Regions from separate parts of the Pseudomonas sp. 86_A genome, predicted to be linked through region 3. Evidence: predicted binding sites of a transcription regulator. Region 3 holds the regulator's gene; each other region holds the start of a gene.

Region 1 (4,640 bases), on a different contig from region 3:
GTGTTCCCGAATGCGCGTATCGCTTCGATCGGCTATGCCAGCGTCGATGCCGGGCTGATCGGCTCCAGCGACCGCGACTGCGCCTGGGGCGAACACCGGATGCAGGAGCATCACAGTCTGCTGGAGATCATTGATGAAGTGAGCGGCGAGGTCATCGAAGAATCGGACCGCACCGGACGGCTGGTGCTGACCAACCTCACCCGCCGATTGATGCCGGTGATCCGCTATCCCGTCGGGGACCTGGCGCGTTGGTGCGAACCGCCCGGGACGCCAATGCGCAAGTTCGCCCTGATGGGCCGCAGCATGCATAGCCAGCGCGTGCGGGTGGGCGTGTTAAGCCTGGACACCGGCGATATTGGCGAGCTGGTGCAGCGCATCGGCGCCAGCGACGATTGGCAATTGCTCATTGAACAGCGAGGGAAAAAAGACCGGCTGAGTCTGCGCTGGGTACCGGCTGCACCTGCGCACGACATCCCCCTGACAAACTCTGCACTACGGCAGGCGCTGACCGCTCAATACGAATTGATCGAACAACTGCAGGTCGATCAGTTACTTGAGTTGCAGGTGATCGCCTGCGCAAGCGATGAACTGGCTTGTCATCCGCGCTCCGGCAAGCGCCAGCGGGTCGTCGACCATCGCGATTACGCGGCCTCCTGCCAGAGGCCCGGGTGATGAACCCGGTCATCCTACGCCGCTATCGCCTCAGCGATGCGCCGGCGGTCAGTAGCCTGTTCCGGGAAATCTACGGCGACCATTACGTACAACCCCACGTCTACCTGCCCTGCATGATCAGCCAGAACCACTGCGATGGTCGCTGGCACTCGCTGGTGGCACTGGTCAATGACAACATCCGCGGGCACGCCACGTTGTTTCGCCAGGCTACCTGCCATTCATCGACCGCGGAACTGGCGCTGAGTGTGGTGCACCCGGACACGCGCGGGCAGAACATTGCCACGCTGTTGGGCCAACAGTTGCTGATCCATGCGCAGGCCCTCGATTACCGGGGCGTCACGATCAAACAGGTGACACAGCACCCGTACACCCAGCGCATGGCCGCGGGGCTGGGGTTTCACAGCTGCGGGCTGTTGCCGGACTACGTGCCCTCACCGTTTGGCGGCTCCGGACGCGAGACCATCGTTGTCGGTTATTGCAGCATTGACGGCTATCGACGCCCGCTGCCGGCGCTGGCCTGGCCCGTGGCGTGTCGCGAGCTGATGCTGCACCTGCAAACCGTATTTGGCATCGCTGACAAAACCCCGCCGTGGAAGGGACCGAAGGTGCACTTCGAACATGCCTCGGGGCGTTACGACGTGACACTCAAGGCGCTGGATGAAAACCTGCTCAAACAGTTAGGGCAATTGCCTGCGCAGTGGCTGACGTCGATCCGCCTGCGACTCGCCGACGGCTTTGCCGACGCAACGGAAGATCTGGCTGCAGTGGGTTTCGCTTTCACCGGGATTGTCCCCGATGACCGCAGCGACGGCTGGCTGGCGTTGTTCCATCGCGGCTATCAGCCCGCCACGCTGACCTTGCACTGCCCGCACATGCAGCACCTGCAGGCTCAGGCGCGGGCGCTCGCTGAAATGCACCGGAACCAGAAATGAAAACGGCCCGCCCAAATGATGGGCGGGCCGTACAGGTTCGGCTTAAGCCTTGGCCTTGACGCCTTGATCTACCGGTTTTGGCGCGTTGCCTTCACCGTAGGTCTTCAGGTTCTGCAGGACGTAGATCGCCTTTTTATATTCAGGGATCAGGTTCTTGCCGTAGGCGTTGCCATTGAGGCCGTTGCTCTGGATGGCGTCGAGCTGGGTGGCGAAATACTCCAGCGCGTTGAATTTGGCATCAACGTCCTTGGTCACGCCGAAACGGTCGAACTTGTCGCCGGCATTGAGCAAGGTGAAGGAAGTGATCTCGGAGATCAGGCCGCGGCTGCGCAGGAAAACGCTCAGATTGCCCAGTTGCTTGACCGAGGTATTCGACGGATCAAAACCCTTGATGTTCTTGCGCAGGCCCTGCTTGTCCATTTCCGCAGTGTTCAGCGCGTTCGGGTCGTTGCCGACCATGGTCAGCATCTGCTGCACCTTGACGCTCTGATTCACCTGCTTTTTCGCGCCGGTATTGCGCACCAGCACCCCTGCCTTGCTCTCCCAGCCGCCGACAATGCCGATCGTCATGAGAAGACTCCCTGTAGAAAAACCATGAAATGTCCTTGGTGGACCACTCGAATGCCGGGAGTATCTACCGGCCAAGTAATGGCACCAACCCTTTTGGTGCAGTCGCTTACAATTTCTGTACATTCTCGATACAAATCATGACAAGCGTGCTGTCGTGGGAGCTACGGTTGATTGCGTGAACGCCATCGAAGATTTTTCAGGCCGCCGCACAGGGCGATTGAAGGGTTTGTATCAACGCCGATACCTGCCTTTGGTCAGCCCCGCGATTTGTTGCACGAAAGTACCTAAAGCTTCGCCGCGCGCCGACGATACGCTGGTGTACCCCCGCCGCTTTTCCCCGACTCCACAATAAAAAATCGCAGCTCAAGGACCGGTATCCATGCCCGCATTCCGCACCATTCAGGCTCGCTACACCCTGTTTCTGGTTCTGTTCATCCTGTTGCTGTCGGTACTGACCGTGGTCGGTATCAGCCAACTGGTCGCGCCCAAGCTGCGTCATACCGAAGAGCAGGTGGTGCTCAACCGCATCGCCGAAGTCGCCGAGCAGATTCAGGGCGAGCTGAACAAGGTTCAATCGCAGCAGCGCAGCATCACCCAGACCATTCCCCTGCTCGACAGCGCGGCCATCGACACGGTATTGCCGGGGCTGGTTGACCAGTACGGCGAGCTGAAAGTGTTTGGCGGCGGGATCTGGCCGCTGCCGGGACAGCGTGAGGCCGGGCGCAACAAATTCAGCACCTTCTGGCACCGTGATGCCTCGGGCAAACTGGCGGTGAACACCTTCTGGAACAGCGACGCCGCGCCCAACTACTACGACCAGAGCTGGTACAAGGGCGGCATGCAGACCCCGCGCGGCCAGTGCGCCTGGGCAGCAGCCTATAAAGATGACGCGAGTGCCGAGCCACGCACCAACTGCGCCATGGCGATCCAGAAAAACGGCAGCGCCTGGGGCGTATCGACCATCGACGTAACACTGGGCTTCTTCAACGACCTGGTGGCGCGCAAGGAAAAAGACCTGAACGCCGAAATGCTGATCGTCGAAGCCGACGGCAAGATCATCAGCAACAGCTCGCGCATCAGCGGCCCGATCGTGCTGAAGAACATCAGCGAACTGGCTGCCGGCTCGACCTTCGCCAGCCAGGTCAAGGCCGGCCTGCAGAATCGCGATCAGGCACAACGCGTCGAGTTCGACAACAACGGCGAGGCCAGCACCTTCTTCATGCGCCCGATCGAGGGCACGCCGTGGTTCCTCGCGACCGCCCTGCCGACCAAGATGCTCACCGCTCAGCGTGACGACGTGCTCAGCACCCTGAGCCTGCTGCAGATTCCGCTGGTGATCCTGCTGGTGCTGTTGCAGGTCTATGCGATCCGCCAACTGGTTTCGCGGATGAAAGCGCTGAAAGCCAACATCGACTTGCTGTCCAGCGGCGATGCCGACCTGACCCGACGCATCACCATCCGTGCCGAGGACGAACTCGGGGCCATCGGCCACTCGATCAACACCTTTATTGCCTACTTGCAAAACATGATCGGTGAAGTGACCCAGGCCACCGGCGCGATGGCGACGAGCCTCGACGACCTGCAACGCACCTCGGCGCACACCAGCCAGATCCTGTTGCGCCATGCTTCAGAAACCGACCAGACCGTCACCGCCATCACCGAAATGAGTTCGACCGCCGACAGCGTCGCGCAGAACGCCGCTGAAACCGCCGCGTTCACTCAACGCGCCAATGAAAACGCCGACCGTTCGCGGGTGGTGGTGGGTGAAGCGACCAACAGCGTGGTGGCGTTGATCGATGAAGTGGCCAGCGCCACTCAGAAAGTCGAGAACATGCAGCAGGACGCGCAACGCATCACCGAGATTCTCGGGGTGATCGGCGCCATCGCCGGGCAGACCAACCTGCTGGCCCTCAACGCCGCGATCGAAGCGGCCCGTGCCGGGGAACAAGGTCGCGGGTTCGCCGTGGTGGCCGATGAAGTGCGCGCCCTCGCCGCCCGCACCCAGGCCAGCACCTCGGAAATCAACGAAATGCTCACCCGCCTGACCCAGGGCGTGAGTTCCTCGGTCAGCGCCATGGAAAACACCCAGGCCAGTTGCCAGTCCGCCGCCGACGCCACCGCCCGGGTCACTTCGGGGCTGGATGAAATGGCCGGTTCGGTCAGCCACATCAACAGCCTCAGCACGCAGATCGCCACAGCAGCCGAGCAGCAAAGTGCGGTGACCGAAGAGATCAACCGCAGCATGGTGCAGATCCGCCACATGGTCGAAGAACTGGTGCACAGCGGCCAGGCCAGCGAAACCAACACCCGCCAGTTGCTGGAAGCCAACAGCCGGGTCAGCGCGATCATGGGGCGGTTCAAGGTTCGTTGATTGCCCCAGCAGCCTGATGTGGAGAGGGAGCTTGCTCCCGCCGGGTCGCGAAGCGGCCCCGACGCTGACACCGCGATAGACAGGTCACCGAAATT
Region 2 (4,640 bases), on a different contig from region 3:
CGCGGGCCTGTTGATCGGCAGCCACGGCGGCTTCGGAAGCCTCTTCGGCGTTGCGCGCCACTTCCTGCACGGTGGCGGCCATTTCGTTCATGGCGGTGGCGACTTGATCGGTCTCGATCTTTTGGTTGTTGACCCCGGCGCTGGTCTGCTCGGTGACCGCCGACAGCTCTTCGGCGGCGCTGGCGATCTGCGTCACGCCGTCGCTGATGCCGCCGATCAGGTCGCGCAGGCCTTGAGTCATGCTCTGCATCGAGCGCTGCAACTGGCCGAGTTCGTCGCGGCGTTGCGAGACCAGATTGTGGGTCAGGTCGCCGGCAGCCACGCGTTCGGCGACTTTCAGGGTCTGGTTCAGCGGAATGATGATCTGCCGGGTGATCGCCCAGGCGGCCAGCAAGCCGAAGGCCACGGCCAGCAGGGTGGCGATGATCAGCATGTTCTTGGCATGCGCGGCATCGGTGTCGCGCACCACGGTCTGCGATTCGGTGAGCTGCTTGCTGACGTCGAGCAGGATGTCGCCCTGGGTCGACATGCGGGCCAGGGCTTTTCCACTGGCGACCTGCGAGTCGCGGAACTGGCTGACCGCCGCGCGATAAGCCTTGAGCGAATCGGTGGCCTGTTGCAGGTTGGCGATGTGTTGCTCAGGCAGTTTGGCCGGCAGGGTTTCGAGGTTCTTCAGGGCATTGTCGATGGCGTCGAGCGCTGGCTGCTCGGCTTCAGTCTTGCCGCTGTAGGTGTAGCCACGCACCTGGAAGCGCGCTTGCTGGATCAGTTTGCTGAGGTCGATCACCGCGTTGAACTGCGCCACGCTGTCGCTCTGGAGCATGGATTTCTCCACCTCGGCGACTTTGGCCACGGCGTTGTCGGCGGTGGCGCCGAGTTTGCTGCGGGCGTCTTCGCGATTGGCCCCGGCCTGCACCATGTCGGCGAAGGCGCGCTTGTATTCGGCGACGGCGGCCAACTGTTGCTCGACCCTGGCGGCGTCGGCTGGTTGTTCGATCAGGCCGCGCGCGGTTTGCAGGCCGCTGTCGAGTTTGCTCAGCAGCTCGTTGACCGCGCCCGGGCCTTGTTCGCCGCGACGCATTTCATAGTCCAGGCGTGCCAGGCGCAGGTCCTTGGTCAGCTCGTTGAGGCTGGAGATGAAACCCAGCTTGTCGCCACGGCTGATGATGCCGCCCATGCCGGTCCACCCGGTGAAGGTGATCAGCAGGGTGAGCAACAGCACCAGGCCGAAACCGATTCCCAGCTTGCGTTTGACGCTGACGTTTCCAAGATTCTCGGCTAACCAATGGTACATGCGACGACTCCCCTCGGACCACTCACTAATTGGACTTATGGGGACTGTATCGGCGGGCTCATGGCAATCTGTAACCCGATTTGTCTGGAACGCAGCGACATTGGCGAGGGAGCTTGCTCCCGCCCGGCGGCGCAGCCGTCGCACAACTGGCAAACACATTTTCATCTGAAGGAAGAGCAATGGTCGCTTCGCGCCCAAGCGGGAGCAAGCTCCCTCGCCACAGTGGTGCGTGTGTACTTTTAGAACAGTCGGGCGAGGAGGGCTGTGACGGCGGTTTCGACGCGCAGGATGCGTTCGCCCAGTTGCACCGGTTGCAGGCCGGATTTGCCCAGCAGGTCGATTTCGTAGGGGATCCAGCCGCCTTCAGGGCCGATCGCCAGCGTCACCGGTTCGCTCAGCGCGCGCGGGCACGGCGGGTAGTTGCCGGGATGGCCGACCAGGCCGAGGGTGCCTTCGGTGATCGCTGGCAGGCGGTCTTCGACGAACGGCTTGAAGCGCTTCTCGATGATGATTTCCGGCAGTACGGTATCGCGAGCCTGTTCGAGGCCGAGGATCAGATTCTCGCGAATCGCTTCCGGCTCCAGAAACGGCGTCTGCCAAAAGCTCTTCTCGACTCGGTAGCTGTTGACCAGAATCACCTTCGACACGCCCATGGTCGCCACGGTCTGGAACACCCGCCGCAGCATCTTCGGGCGCAGCAGGGCCAGCACCAGGGTCAGCGGCAGCTTGGCCGGTGGTGACTGATCGAGGCTGACGCGCAGTTCCGCTTCCCCGGCCTCAAGGCGCAGCAGTTCGGCCGAGCCCATCAAGCCATTGATGCGCCCGACCCGCAGGCTGTCACCGACTTCCGAGCGATGCACTTCCTGCATGTGGGTCAGGCGCCGATCACGCAGCACGACGCGGTCGGCCGCGATGAAGTCGGCCTCTTCGAGCAACAGCAGGTTCATGCCTGGGTCGCTGGCGGCTGGTCGTTGTGATCGTCGGCCGGCGTCTCGTCCGGACGTTCGCGCTTGCTGATCAAACCACCGAACAGAATGCCGATTTCAAACAGCATCCACATCGGCACGGCCAGCAGGGTCTGCGAGAAGATGTCCGGCGGGGTCAGGATCATGCCGACCACGAAGCAGCCGATGATCACGTACGGGCGGATCTTCTTCAGGTATTTGACGTCGACCACGCCGATCCACACCAGCAGCACCACGGCCACCGGGATCTCGAACGCGACGCCGAAGGCGAAGAACAGCGTCATCACGAAATCGAGGTAGCTGGCGATGTCGGTCATCATTTCCACCCCGGCCGGGGTGGCAGCGGCGAAGAATTTGAAGATCAGCGGGAACACGAAGTAGTAGGCGAATGCCATGCCGGTGTAGAACAGCAGGATGCTGGAAACCAGCAACGGCACCGCAATGCGCTTTTCATGTTTGTACAGGCCCGGTGCGATGAAGCCCCAGATCTGATGCAGGATCACCGGGATCGCGAGAAACAGCGAGACCATCATCGTCAGCTTCAGCGGCGTCAGGAACGGCGACGAAACGTCGGTGGCAATCATCGTCGCACCGACCGGCAGGTACTGGCGCAGCGGCGTCGAGACGAAGGTGTAGATCTGCTGGGTGAAGGCAAACAACCCGGCGAAGATGATGAAGATCGCCGCCACACAACGCAGCAGACGGGTGCGCAACTCGGTGAGGTGCGAAACCAGCGGCATGTGCTGGTCGTTTTCGGGGAGATCGCTCATGGGGCTCGCGGCGGCAAAGTGGTGTCGTGAGGCGCAGGTGTGATCGGCGCGGCGGTTGGGGCTACGTGTTCAACCGAGGTTTCTGCTGCAGCGGGCACCGCTTCTGCCTGTGTGGCCACGGGTGCAGGTGTCACCGGAGCGACTGCGGCAGGGGAGTGAATCGTCTGCTCGCCCACATGCTCAACCGGCGTTGGCTCTTGCTGAACCGGATTGAAGATCTTCCGCGCCTCTTGTTCCAGCGACAGAATGTGCTCGTTGTGCAGTTGCCGACGGATTTCGTCGGCACCGATTTCACGTTCAACTTCCTGTTTGATCGCGTTGAAGCTGCGCTTCAGCCGACCGACCCACAGGCCGGCGGTGCGCGCAGCGCCCGGCAGACGCTCGGGGCCCAGCACCAGCAGGGCAACGAGGCCGACGAGCAGCAGTTCAGAGAAGCTGATACCAAACATTAGTCAGTCTCACACGTCTTTGCGGATCGGCTCTTCGACTTTTTGCGCCTGCACGTCGATGGTGTGCGGCGGGTTGGCCTGAGCGGTGGCTTGCGGCTGCACCGGCGGTACCGGCTGCGCAGGCGTTACCGTCGGATCAGCGGCCGGTTTTTCGTCGTCGTTCATGGCTTTGCGGAAGCCCTTGATCGACTCACCGACATCGGTGCCGAGGTTTTTCAGTTTCTTGGTGCCGAACACCAGCACCACGACAACCAGAATGACGATCCAGTGTTTCCAGTCAAAAATGCCCATGTTGCTGTTCCTCTCTAAAAATTGTTCAGGCGGACGGACGCGAGGCTTTCTCGACGTGTCCGGACAGACCGAAGCGGCGATCCAGTTCATCCAGCACGGCCTGCGGATGCTGCCCCAGTTGGGCGAGCATGACCATGCTGTGGAACCACAGGTCGGCGGTTTCGTAGATCACATCGCTGCAATCACCGCTGATGGCAGCGTCCTTGGCGGCAATAATGGTTTCGACCGACTCTTCGCCGACTTTCTCCAGAATCTTGTTCAGGCCCTTGTGATACAGACTAGCTACATATGAGCTGTCGGCAGCGGCGCCCTTGCGCTCTTCAAGCACCTGAGCGAGGCGGGTCAGGGTGTCACTCATGTTTGTGTCCTGCGGAATAGATTGCGTGCGGGTCTTTCAGAACCGGGTCGACTGTCTTCCAGTCGCCGTTTTCGAAGACACGGTAAAAGCAGCTTTGACGGCCGGTATGGCAAGCGATGTCGCCGATCTGCTCGACCATCAGGATGATCACGTCGGCATCACAGTCCAGACGCATTTCATGCAGGGTCTGTACATGGCCGGACTCTTCGCCCTTGCGCCACAGCTTGCCACGGGAACGTGACCAGTAGATGGCACGGTTTTCCGCGGCTGTCAGTTCCAGCGCTTCGCGGTTCATCCAGGCCATCATCAGCACGCGTCCGGTCTTGTGATCCTGGGCAATCGCTGGCACCAGGCCATCAGCGTCCCACTTGATCTCGTCCAGCCAGTTTTTCATCTTCGACTCCGACAGCGAACCCGTACTTCGAATAGTCGGGTTCAGGCGTTGAAACAGTGTGCCAGCCGATCAGCAAACTGGCTATCGGCGAACGACCAGATACAAGCCGACTGCCACCA
Region 3 (4,640 bases):
CAACGTATCGGCCTGTCCGGCCCGTTGTCGCGCGACCTGCTGGCGATGATCACTGACATCGAAGAACCGCGTCAGGCCTGGCGCATGCTGCTCGCGCACCTGGCGCGGATGATTTCCGTACCGGAAGTCGAGCCGCTGGAAGAGGGCGGTATCATTGCCATGGTCGGCCCGGCCGGCATGGGCAAGACCACCACCCTGGCCAAGCTCGCCGCGCGCTACGTGCTCAAGTACGGCGCGCAGAATGTCGCGCTGGTCAGCATGGACAGCTTCCGCATCGGCGCGCAGGAACAACTCAAGACCCTGGGGCGGATTCTCAATGTGCCGGTGACCCACGTTGATCCGGGCCAGTCGCTGGTGCAGGCGCTGGATCCGTTGCTGCGCAAACGCGTGGTGCTGATCGATACCGCCGGCCTGCAGGCCAGCGATCCGGCACTGCGCATGCAGCTGGAAAGCCTGGCCGGGCGTGGCATCCGTTCAAAAAATTATCTGGTTCTGGCAACCACCAGCCAGAAACAGGTTCTAACCGCCGCTTATCACAGTTATAAGCGTTGCGGGCTTGCCGGCTGCATCCTGACTAAACTGGATGAGACGGCCAGCCTTGGCGAAGTGTTGAGCCTGGCGATCAGTCATGAATTGCCGGTCGCGTACCTGACCGATGGCCCACGGATTCCGGATGATCTGCATCTGCCGCGGCGTCATCAACTGGTCAGCCGCGCCGTCAGCGTGCAAATGCAGGAAGAACCCAGCGAAGAAGCCATGGCTGACATGTTCGCTGATATCTACCACAGCCCGACCAAGCAGGTTGGCTGAGGTAATGAACAGTTTTTGTACCTACATCGATGGTCTGCCATGCATTGTTCCGGTTGAGAACGCGCAGCCAGTAATGTGGCCTCCGTCTATGCAAGACAAGGTAAAGAAATAACATGGGCAGCATGCATCCCGTACAGGTGATCGCGGTGACCGGCGGCAAAGGTGGCGTCGGCAAGACTAACGTGTCAGTGAACTTGTCTCTGGCGCTGGCAGAGCTTGGCCGTCGGGTCATGCTGCTGGACGCCGACCTGGGGCTGGCGAACGTTGACGTTCTGCTGGGACTGACCCCCAAACGTACACTGGCCGACGTGATCGAAGGCCGCTGCGAGCTGCGCGACGTGCTGTTGCAGGGTCCCGGCGGGATCCGCATCGTGCCGGCCGCGTCCGGCACGCAAAGCATGGTTCATCTGAGCCCGGCGCAACACGCCGGTCTGATTCAGGCCTTCAGCGACATCGGCGACAACCTCGATGTGCTGGTGATTGATACCGCTGCGGGTATTGGTGACTCGGTAGTCAGTTTCGTTCGCGCAGCGCAGGAAGTGTTGCTGGTGGTCTGCGACGAGCCGACCTCGATCACCGACGCCTACGCGCTGATCAAACTGCTCAACCGCGACTATGGCATGAACCGCTTCCGCGTCCTCGCCAACATGGCGCAGAGCCCGCAGGAAGGGCGCAACCTGTTCGCCAAGTTGACCAAGGTCACGGATCGTTTCCTCGACGTCGCCTTACAATACGTCGGCGCGGTGCCGTACGACGAAAGCGTGCGCAAGGCAGTGCAGAAGCAGCGAGCGGTCTATGAAGCCTTCCCGCGTTCCAAGTGCGCGCTGGCGTTCAAGGCGATCGCGCAGAAGGTCGATACCTGGCCGCTGCCTGCCAACCCGCGCGGTCACCTGGAGTTTTTCGTCGAGCGCCTCGTGCAGCAAACAGCAGGGCCTGTGTTATGACCGCGAGCGGTATGAACTACTACAAGAAGTCGGCACGTGACGCGCAGTACGAGTTGATCGAGCGTTACGCGCCACTGGTCAAGCGCATTGCCTATCACTTGCTGGCGCGCTTGCCGGCGAGTGTGCAGGTCGAGGATCTGATTCAGGCCGGGATGATCGGTCTGCTTGAAGTTTCGACCAAATATGACGCCAGCAAGGGCGCCAGTTTCGAAACGTACGCGGGCATTCGAATCCGCGGCGCGATGCTCGACGAAGTGCGCAAAGGGGATTGGGCACCACGCTCGGTTCACCGCAACACCCGTATGGTCAGCGACGCAATTCGCTCAATTGAAGCTAAAACCGGCCGTGATGCTAAAGATCACGAAGTTGCGGCCGAACTCCAATTGAGTCTCGACGATTACTACGGGATTTTGAATGACACGCTGGGCAGCCGGCTGTTCAGTTTCGACGACCTGTTGCAGGACGGCGAACACGAAGGGCTGCACGAGGATGGCGCCAGTGCTCATCTTGAGCCGTCACGCGATCTGGAAGATGAACGCTTCCAGGCAGCGCTGGCGGACGCGATTGCCAATTTGCCGGAGCGTGAGCGACTGGTGTTGGCGCTGTACTACGACGAAGAGCTGAACCTCAAGGAAATCGGTGAAGTCCTTGGCGTCAGTGAATCGCGGGTCAGCCAGTTACACAGCCAGTGCGCGGCCCGCTTGCGGGGGCGTTTGGGGGAGTGGCGAGCGCGCTGAAGGCAGTGTGGGGACACTGCGAACGAGGCTGGTGCGGTGATGAACGGCACCGGTCTTGCTCTGTTGTGCTCCAGACAGTCATCGAGTGCTTTGCCGGATTGATTGAAATGGCGCGTCCAGGTGCTGGGCGCGTTTAAGACTGCTTGGAGGTCGAATTGGACAAGAACATGAAAATCCTCATCGTTGATGACTTCTCAACGATGCGGCGGATCATCAAGAACCTGCTGCGTGATCTGGGGTTCACCAACACCGTCGAGGCCGACGATGGCACCACTGCCATTCCGGTGCTCAACAGCGGAAGCATCGACTTTCTGGTAACGGACTGGAACATGCCGGGCATGACCGGTATCGACCTGCTGCGCCACGTGCGTGCCGATGAAAAACTCAAGCACCTGCCGGTGCTGATGGTGACGGCAGAAGCCAAGCGCGAGCAGATCATCGAAGCGGCCCAGGCCGGTGTAAACGGCTACGTGGTCAAACCTTTCACGGCTCAGGCGCTGAAAGAAAAAATCGAGAAGATTTTCGAACGCATCGGCTGATGAACGCGCGGGGGAGCTATGGAGCATAAAGAATCTTCACAGGGCGATTTCGAATCGACCCTGAAAAAACACGCGGTCGAACTGGTCGAGAGCCTTGAAAAAGGCAGGTTCGGCGACGCTGTGCAACTGATCCATGAGCTCAATCAGACCCGTGACCGCGGCCTGTATCAGGAAGTGGGCAAGCTCACACGCGAACTGCACAGTGCGATCGTCAACTTCCAGATCGATCCGCACATGCCGCAGGCCGAGGAAGTGTCGCAAATCACCGACGCCACCGAACGCCTGGGCTATGTGGTCAAGCTGACCGAAGCCGCGGCCAACCGCACCATGGATCTGGTGGAAAGCGCTACCCCGGTGGTCAATGGCCTGGCTGAAGAAGCCCAGGCCCTGAGCACCGATTGGGGCCGTTTCATGCGCCGTGAGGTCGGGGCTGAAGAGTTCCGCGAACTGGCGCGCCGGGTCGACGGTTTTCTGTCGCGCAGCAGCACGGACAACCGTGCGGTGTCGAGCAACCTCAACGACATCCTGCTGGCTCAGGATTACCAGGACCTGACCGGTCAGGTGATCAAGCGTGTGACCCAACTGGTCACCGAAGTCGAAAGCAATTTGCTCAAACTCGTGCTCATGGCCAGTCAGGTCGACCGCTTTGCGGGCATCGAACATGACCGCGCCGCGATGCTTGCAGAAAAAGATCCACAAAAACATCTCTCGCAGGGTGAAGGTCCGCAGATTCATGCCGATAAACGAGAAGACGTTGTGTCCGGTCAGGACGATGTGGACGATTTGTTATCCAGCCTCGGATTCTAGAGTTTTGGAATTTTAGGTTTTTTGGGTTTTTAGACCTGTAGGAGCACCCCATTAATGAGCTTCGGCGCCGATGAAGAGATCCTTCAGGATTTCCTGGTTGAGGCCGGCGAGATTCTTGAGCAACTGTCCGAACAACTGGTCGAGCTGGAAAGCCGCCCGGATGACGCAGATCTGCTCAACGCAATTTTTCGCGGTTTCCACACTGTAAAAGGGGGCGCCGGCTTCCTTCAGCTCAACGAGCTGGTGGAGTGCTGTCACATCGCCGAAAACGTGTTCGACATCCTGCGCAAGGGTGAGCGTCGCGTTGATGCAGAACTGATGGACGTGGTGCTTGAAGCACTGGACGCGGTGAACGGCATGTTCAGCGAAGTCCGTGAACGTGCCCCGATCACGGCTGCGACTCCGGAACTGCTGGCCGCGCTGGCGCGTCTGGCCGAGCCGCAATCGGCCGATGAAGCCCCGGCTTCGCCGGTGGCCGAGATGATCGAAGAACTGGTCGTCGAAAGCGATGCCGGCGATTCGGGCGACATCACCGATAACGAATTTGAACAGCTGCTGGATTCGCTGAACGCCGCCAAGGCCGAAGCCGAAGCCCCGGCCGCTGCTGCACCTGCGCCGGCTGCCGATGCGGCCGCCAGCGATGAAATCACCGACGCTGAATTCGAGTCGTTGCTCGATCAGTTGCACGGCAAAGGCCAGTTCGCGCCGGACGCTGTCGCACCGACAGCCACTGCTGCGGCGGCGCCTGCTGCAGGCGACAGCTCGGACATCACCGACGACGAATTCGAAGCGCTGCTCGACCA
Region 4 (4,640 bases), on a different contig from region 3:
GCCATGGGCCACTCCAACCGTAGGCGTTGAGGCAGACATCGATCAGCCCCGGCGCCAGTTGCCGGCGGCGCTCGGCGCCGAAGCCAAGGCGTTCCAGTGCGTCGGCGCGGTAGCCGTGCAGCAGAATGTCGGCGCCCTTCAACAGGTTTTCAAACAGCGCGCGATCCGCCGGAACATGCAGATCAAGCCGTGCGCAGCGTTTGCCGAGGGTGACTTCCGGCACCACGCCCGGTTCGTTCCAGCTCGGCGGATCAATGCGCAGCACATTGGCACCGAGGCCGGCGAGAAAACGGCTGGCGGTGGGGCCGGCGAGCACCCGGGTCAGGTCCAGCACCTTGAGGCCGGCCAGCGGTTGCGTCTGCGAACCGGACCACGATGACGCGATTTCATCGTGATCAGCAGTGAAATGCACCAGCGGTTCGGCATTCACCGCCAGCCCCTGCGGGTGCTGCTGCCACTGTGCCCAACTGCGCATTTGGGCGGCGCAGCCCTTGGCCTCGACCACCGCTTGCTCCAGCTCGGCACTGCTCCATTGCGCGACTTTCGCCGCCATCGCGGCACGGTCGGCGCAGGCACCCAGCACACGTTCGGCGGCGGCGCGGTGGTGCGGGGCGTTGGTGTGCAGGCGGATCCAGCCGTCCCGGGTCGCGTAATCGCCGGCGACCGGATCCCACAGCGGCGGGACGTCCCAGCCAATCGGGCGCAGTGAGGTGGCGAACCAGAACGAAGCCAGCCTTCGGTCGACTTCGACAGCGGGCACGTGCCCGGTCTGCTGCCGGAGCAGCTCGGCGACGGCCTGCCCGGCTGCGCCAATGCTGGCGCAGGCCAGATCGGTGACGGCGAACGCCGAGGGCAGGGCGCCGCTGCCGGTGAACGGAATCGGCGTGTGGGGCAAGCCGAGTGCGGCTTGAATGGACGTGAGTAAATCAGTCATCGAAGGCCCTCCGGGAGAGAGGGCGATGATAGTGCAAAAGAATCTTGGGCCAGATGAAACTCAATTGTAGGAGTGAGCCTGCTCGCGATTGCGTCGTATCAGTTGATGCATCGGTTAACTGATTCACCGCTATCGCGAGCAGGCTCACTCCTACAGGGGAACTGCGTGGCGTTATACGCGGAACTGATCCATCAATTTCATCTGCTGGCTGGCCAAGGCATTGAGCTGGCTGCTGATCGCCGCCGACTCGGTGGCTTGCTCGGTCAGGGTTTCAGTCACGGTGCGAATCGCCGAGACGTTGCGGTTGACCTCTTCGGCCACGGCGCTTTGCTGTTCGGCGGCGCTGGCGATCTGCAGGTTCATGTCGCTGATCACCGTCACCGCATCGCTGATCTTGCCCAGCGCATCCACCGCCTGACGGATCTGCCCGGCGTTGTTGTGGGCCTGGGTCTGGCTCGAATGCATGGTCGCGACTACGCCTCGGGTGCCGGTCTGGATGCGCTCGATGACGATGCGGATTTCTTCCACCGAATCCTGGGTGCGCTTGGCGAGGTTGCGCACTTCATCGGCGACCACCGCGAAACCACGCCCGCTCTCACCGGCGCGGGCCGCTTCGATGGCGGCGTTGAGGGCCAGCAGGTTGGTCTGTTCGGCGATGCTGCGGATCACTTCCAGCACCGAGCCGATCTGCTCGCTGTTGACTGCCAGCGCTTCGACTTCGGTCACCGCTTTGCTGACTTCGTCGGCCAGTTGATTGATGTCGCGGGTGCTGCGTTCGATGATCGACATGCCGTCCTTGGCCGACTGATCGGCGCCCTTGGCCGCGTTGGCCGCGTTCGAGGCACTGTTGGCGACGTCGTGGGCGGTAGCGCTCATTTCGTTGGACGCGGTGGCGACCTGGTCGATTTCGCGGAACTGCACCTGCATGCCTTCGCTGGTCTGGCGGGCGATTTCCGAAGACTGGTCGGCGGTGCCACGGGCCTCGGTGATACTCTGCTTGATCTGGGCGATGGTCGGTTGCAGCTTGTCGAGGAAGCGGTTGAACCAGTTCACCAGTTCGCCCAGTTCATCCTGCTTGCTGTAGTTCAGGCGCTGGGTCAGATCGCCTTCACCGCTGGCAATGTTTTTCAGCATCTCGGCAACGCTGTTGATCGGGCGCGTGACGCCGGAAGCGGTGAGCCAGATCAGCAGCAGGCCAATCAGACCGGCCACCACTGCCACTGCCAATGCGGTAAACACGCCGGTTTCCTGAGCATCGTCGAGCACCGCTTGCAGCTTGACCGAATCGGCCAGCAGCACCTGTTTCGGCAGGTCGATGACCACGCCCCAGGCCCGTGAGTTGCCAATCGGATCGACCGGATACACGGCGCGAATCAAGTCGCCCTGTTCGAGAATCTTCGGCGTGCCGCTGCTGACCAGTTGCAGCAGGTCTTTGCCGTCGGCGCCAAGGGTGTCCGTGATCTTTTTGCCGACCTTGGTCGCATCGGAACTGTCGGCACCGAGCACGCCGCTGCCGGAAACAATCAGCATGTGCCCGGCGTTGTTGAACAGGTTGCGCTGGGACTCCACGGCCGCCGCTTGCAGGGCATCAAGGGCGATGTCGACACCGACCACGCCGATGGCCTTGCCGTCGACGATCAGCGGCACGGAAATGGTGGTCATCAACATTTCCTTGGTGCCCACAGTGTCGGCATACGGGTCGAGCAGGCAGGTGCGCTTGTTGTCGCGAGGGCAGGTGTACCAGCTGTTGTACGGCGTGCCGCTGAGGCTGAGGGTGGTCTTGGTCATGTCTTCTTCGACCATGATTGTGTTCAGCGCAGAACCGGCAGCGCGGCTCCAATACGTCGCAAAACGCCCGGCTTCGTTGGACTGGCGCGCGGCATCGTTGACGAATTCGCTGTCCTTGCCATCGAGGCCGTTGGGTTCGAAGGCGAGCCAGATGCCGAGCACCTTGTCGTTGCGCTCGAACGCGGTTTTCAGGCTCAGGTTCAACTCTTCACGCAGGGCGCCAGCGTCCAGCGAACGCTTGGCGGCCATCACGCGCATGTCCTTGATCTGATCGGCCAGGGCGGTGATCACCGTCAGGCTTTCGCCAAACGTCTTCTGCACCCGCACCGCCTGCTCGGCTGCCTTGGCTTGCAACAGGTTCTGCACACTGGCGGTGAGCAGCTTGTTGCTCGAGTCGCTGACCAGTTCGTCGTTCTGGTTGGTCTGGTAAATGTTCATGCCGACGATCAGCGCAACCACACCGAGCAGGCACAGACCGGAGAGCAGGACGATTTTCAGGCGAATGGAGAGAGAGTCGAACATGGGGCGATCTCGTGAATGAATGAGCGGTTGGCCCGGGCGGAGTAACCGGTTCGCCAAATCCATTCAGCGCCATTCAATGCTCATCGGCGCCGGGCGAGGGCGCATGAGGCCCTTGCCGACGAACGGTCAGCGCTAAACGTTTGCGCAGGGGATTGTGCTGAAAAGGCGATTAATTACAGGGAAGTTTCAGCCTGATGAATGACGGAGTGCTTGTGGGGTGATGAGGCTTTTGTGGCGAGGGAGCTTGCTCCCGCTGGAGTGCGAAGCGCTCCGCTGCATTCTTGTCGAGTCACCCTGTGCAAAGGTTTTGCGACGGTTTTGCCGCCGAGCGGGAGCAAGCTCCCTCGCCACAGAGGGGCTGTGAAGTCAGGAAGAGGAGGTGATGGCTTCCGGGCGCGACCAGATCCACAGGTTGCCCAGGGTCATGCCGGCAATCGCCAGGTACACCGGCCAGCCGTGATCAAGCATCACCAGCATCAGCGTCGCACACAGCAGCATGCTGATCGTGGCGCTGACCTTGGCCTTGCGCGCGATGATCTTGCCGTTGCGCCAGTTGCTCAGGATCGGTCCGAACAGCCGATGGTTTTCCAGCCAGGCGCTCAGGCGTGGCGAGCTACGCGTGGCGGCCCAGGCGGCGAGCAGGATGAACTCGGTGGTCGGCAAGCCTGGCACGACGATGGCAATCAGGCCGATGCCGAGGCTGACGTAGGCCAGCAGGCCGAACAGCAGACGGGCGAGTTTGGAGGAGGCTGGTTGCGGCATGGGTTCAGCGGTGGCTTCTGAAGCGGAATCGGGATCTTACAGGCTTACACAGTTCCCCTGTAGGAGTGAGCCTGCTCGCGATGGCGTCCGGTCATTCAACATCAATGTCGACTGATACACCGCCATCGCGAGCAGGCTCACTCCTACAAGGGGATTTGTGCTGGATCAGGCCGGCTCGGCTTCGGTGGCGTAAGCCTGTTCCAGCAGCACAGTGAAGCGGTTGAATGCATCCAGCGCGCCTTGCTCGACTTCGGCTTCCTCTTCGGCCGTGAATTGCAGCGAGTCGAGGGTGCGCACGAAGCTTTTCCAGCCTTCGGCACGACCGCCCTCGGGCTCGCCCAGGTGCCGGGCGCCGAAGGTTTCGCTCAGTTCCAGCGCTACGGCGCGCTTGATCAGGAACGCTGCGCCAAGCTTCGAGCCTTCGGAGACGAACAGCCAGCCCAAAGCACGGGCCTTGCCCGGATTCTTCACGGCGCCAGCAACGGGGGCCGGGACTTCAGTGTCCAGGTCCGCCAGGTCAGCCTTGGCCGCTGCAGCGCGGCAGCGGGCCGGCAGGTCCGGGACGATGGCTGTCAGTTCGGCGTTGTTATAGAGGTCGACCAGTTCCGACTGAAACAGATATTGCGCGACGACG

What was found. Region 3 encodes FliA, which starts transcription of late flagellar genes. Its sites were predicted from a motif close to CTAAAGTTTNNNNNNNNNNNGCCGNTAA; they were not measured.
Region 1: the regulator FliA is predicted to act here: its motif matches at 2,459-2,486, upstream of J5M57_RS08045 (methyl-accepting chemotaxis protein).
Region 2: the regulator FliA is predicted to act here: its motif matches at 1,341-1,368, upstream of J5M57_RS21930 (methyl-accepting chemotaxis protein).
Region 4: the regulator FliA is predicted to act here: its motif matches at 3,325-3,352, upstream of J5M57_RS20665 (methyl-accepting chemotaxis protein).

Annotation. Positions count from the first base shown of each region.
Region 1 covers NZ_JAFGYS010000004.1:153,999-158,638, reverse strand. Annotated here, with positions in the region: gene J5M57_RS08060 (phenylacetate--CoA ligase family protein) at 1-672, shown strand, start outside; gene J5M57_RS08055 (GNAT family N-acetyltransferase) at 672-1,604, shown strand; gene J5M57_RS08050 (hypothetical protein) at 1,647-2,174, opposite strand; gene J5M57_RS08045 (methyl-accepting chemotaxis protein) at 2,554-4,545, shown strand.
Region 2 covers NZ_JAFGYS010000014.1:206,304-210,943, reverse strand. Annotated here, with positions in the region: gene J5M57_RS21930 (methyl-accepting chemotaxis protein) at 1-1,294, opposite strand, end outside; gene J5M57_RS21925 (16S rRNA (uracil(1498)-N(3))-methyltransferase) at 1,534-2,241, opposite strand; gene tatC (twin-arginine translocase subunit TatC) at 2,238-3,029, opposite strand; gene tatB (Sec-independent protein translocase protein TatB) at 3,026-3,478, opposite strand; gene J5M57_RS21910 (twin-arginine translocase TatA/TatE family subunit) at 3,488-3,769, opposite strand; gene J5M57_RS21905 (phosphoribosyl-ATP diphosphatase) at 3,795-4,127, opposite strand; gene hisI (phosphoribosyl-AMP cyclohydrolase) at 4,120-4,521, opposite strand; gene ubiB (ubiquinone biosynthesis regulatory protein kinase UbiB) at 4,603-4,640, opposite strand, start outside.
Region 3 covers NZ_JAFGYS010000003.1:117,491-122,130, reverse strand. Annotated here, with positions in the region: gene flhF (flagellar biosynthesis protein FlhF) at 1-810, shown strand, start outside; gene fleN (flagellar synthesis regulator FleN) at 924-1,754, shown strand; gene fliA (RNA polymerase sigma factor FliA) at 1,751-2,491, shown strand; gene J5M57_RS06135 (chemotaxis response regulator CheY) at 2,659-3,030, shown strand; gene J5M57_RS06130 (protein phosphatase CheZ) at 3,049-3,837, shown strand; gene J5M57_RS06125 (chemotaxis protein CheA) at 3,892-4,640, shown strand, end outside.
Region 4 covers NZ_JAFGYS010000013.1:172,704-177,343, forward strand. Annotated here, with positions in the region: gene J5M57_RS20660 (CoA transferase) at 1-934, opposite strand, end outside; gene J5M57_RS20665 (methyl-accepting chemotaxis protein) at 1,106-3,244, opposite strand; gene J5M57_RS20670 (YbaN family protein) at 3,611-4,006, opposite strand; gene J5M57_RS20675 (biliverdin-producing heme oxygenase) at 4,172-4,640, opposite strand, start outside.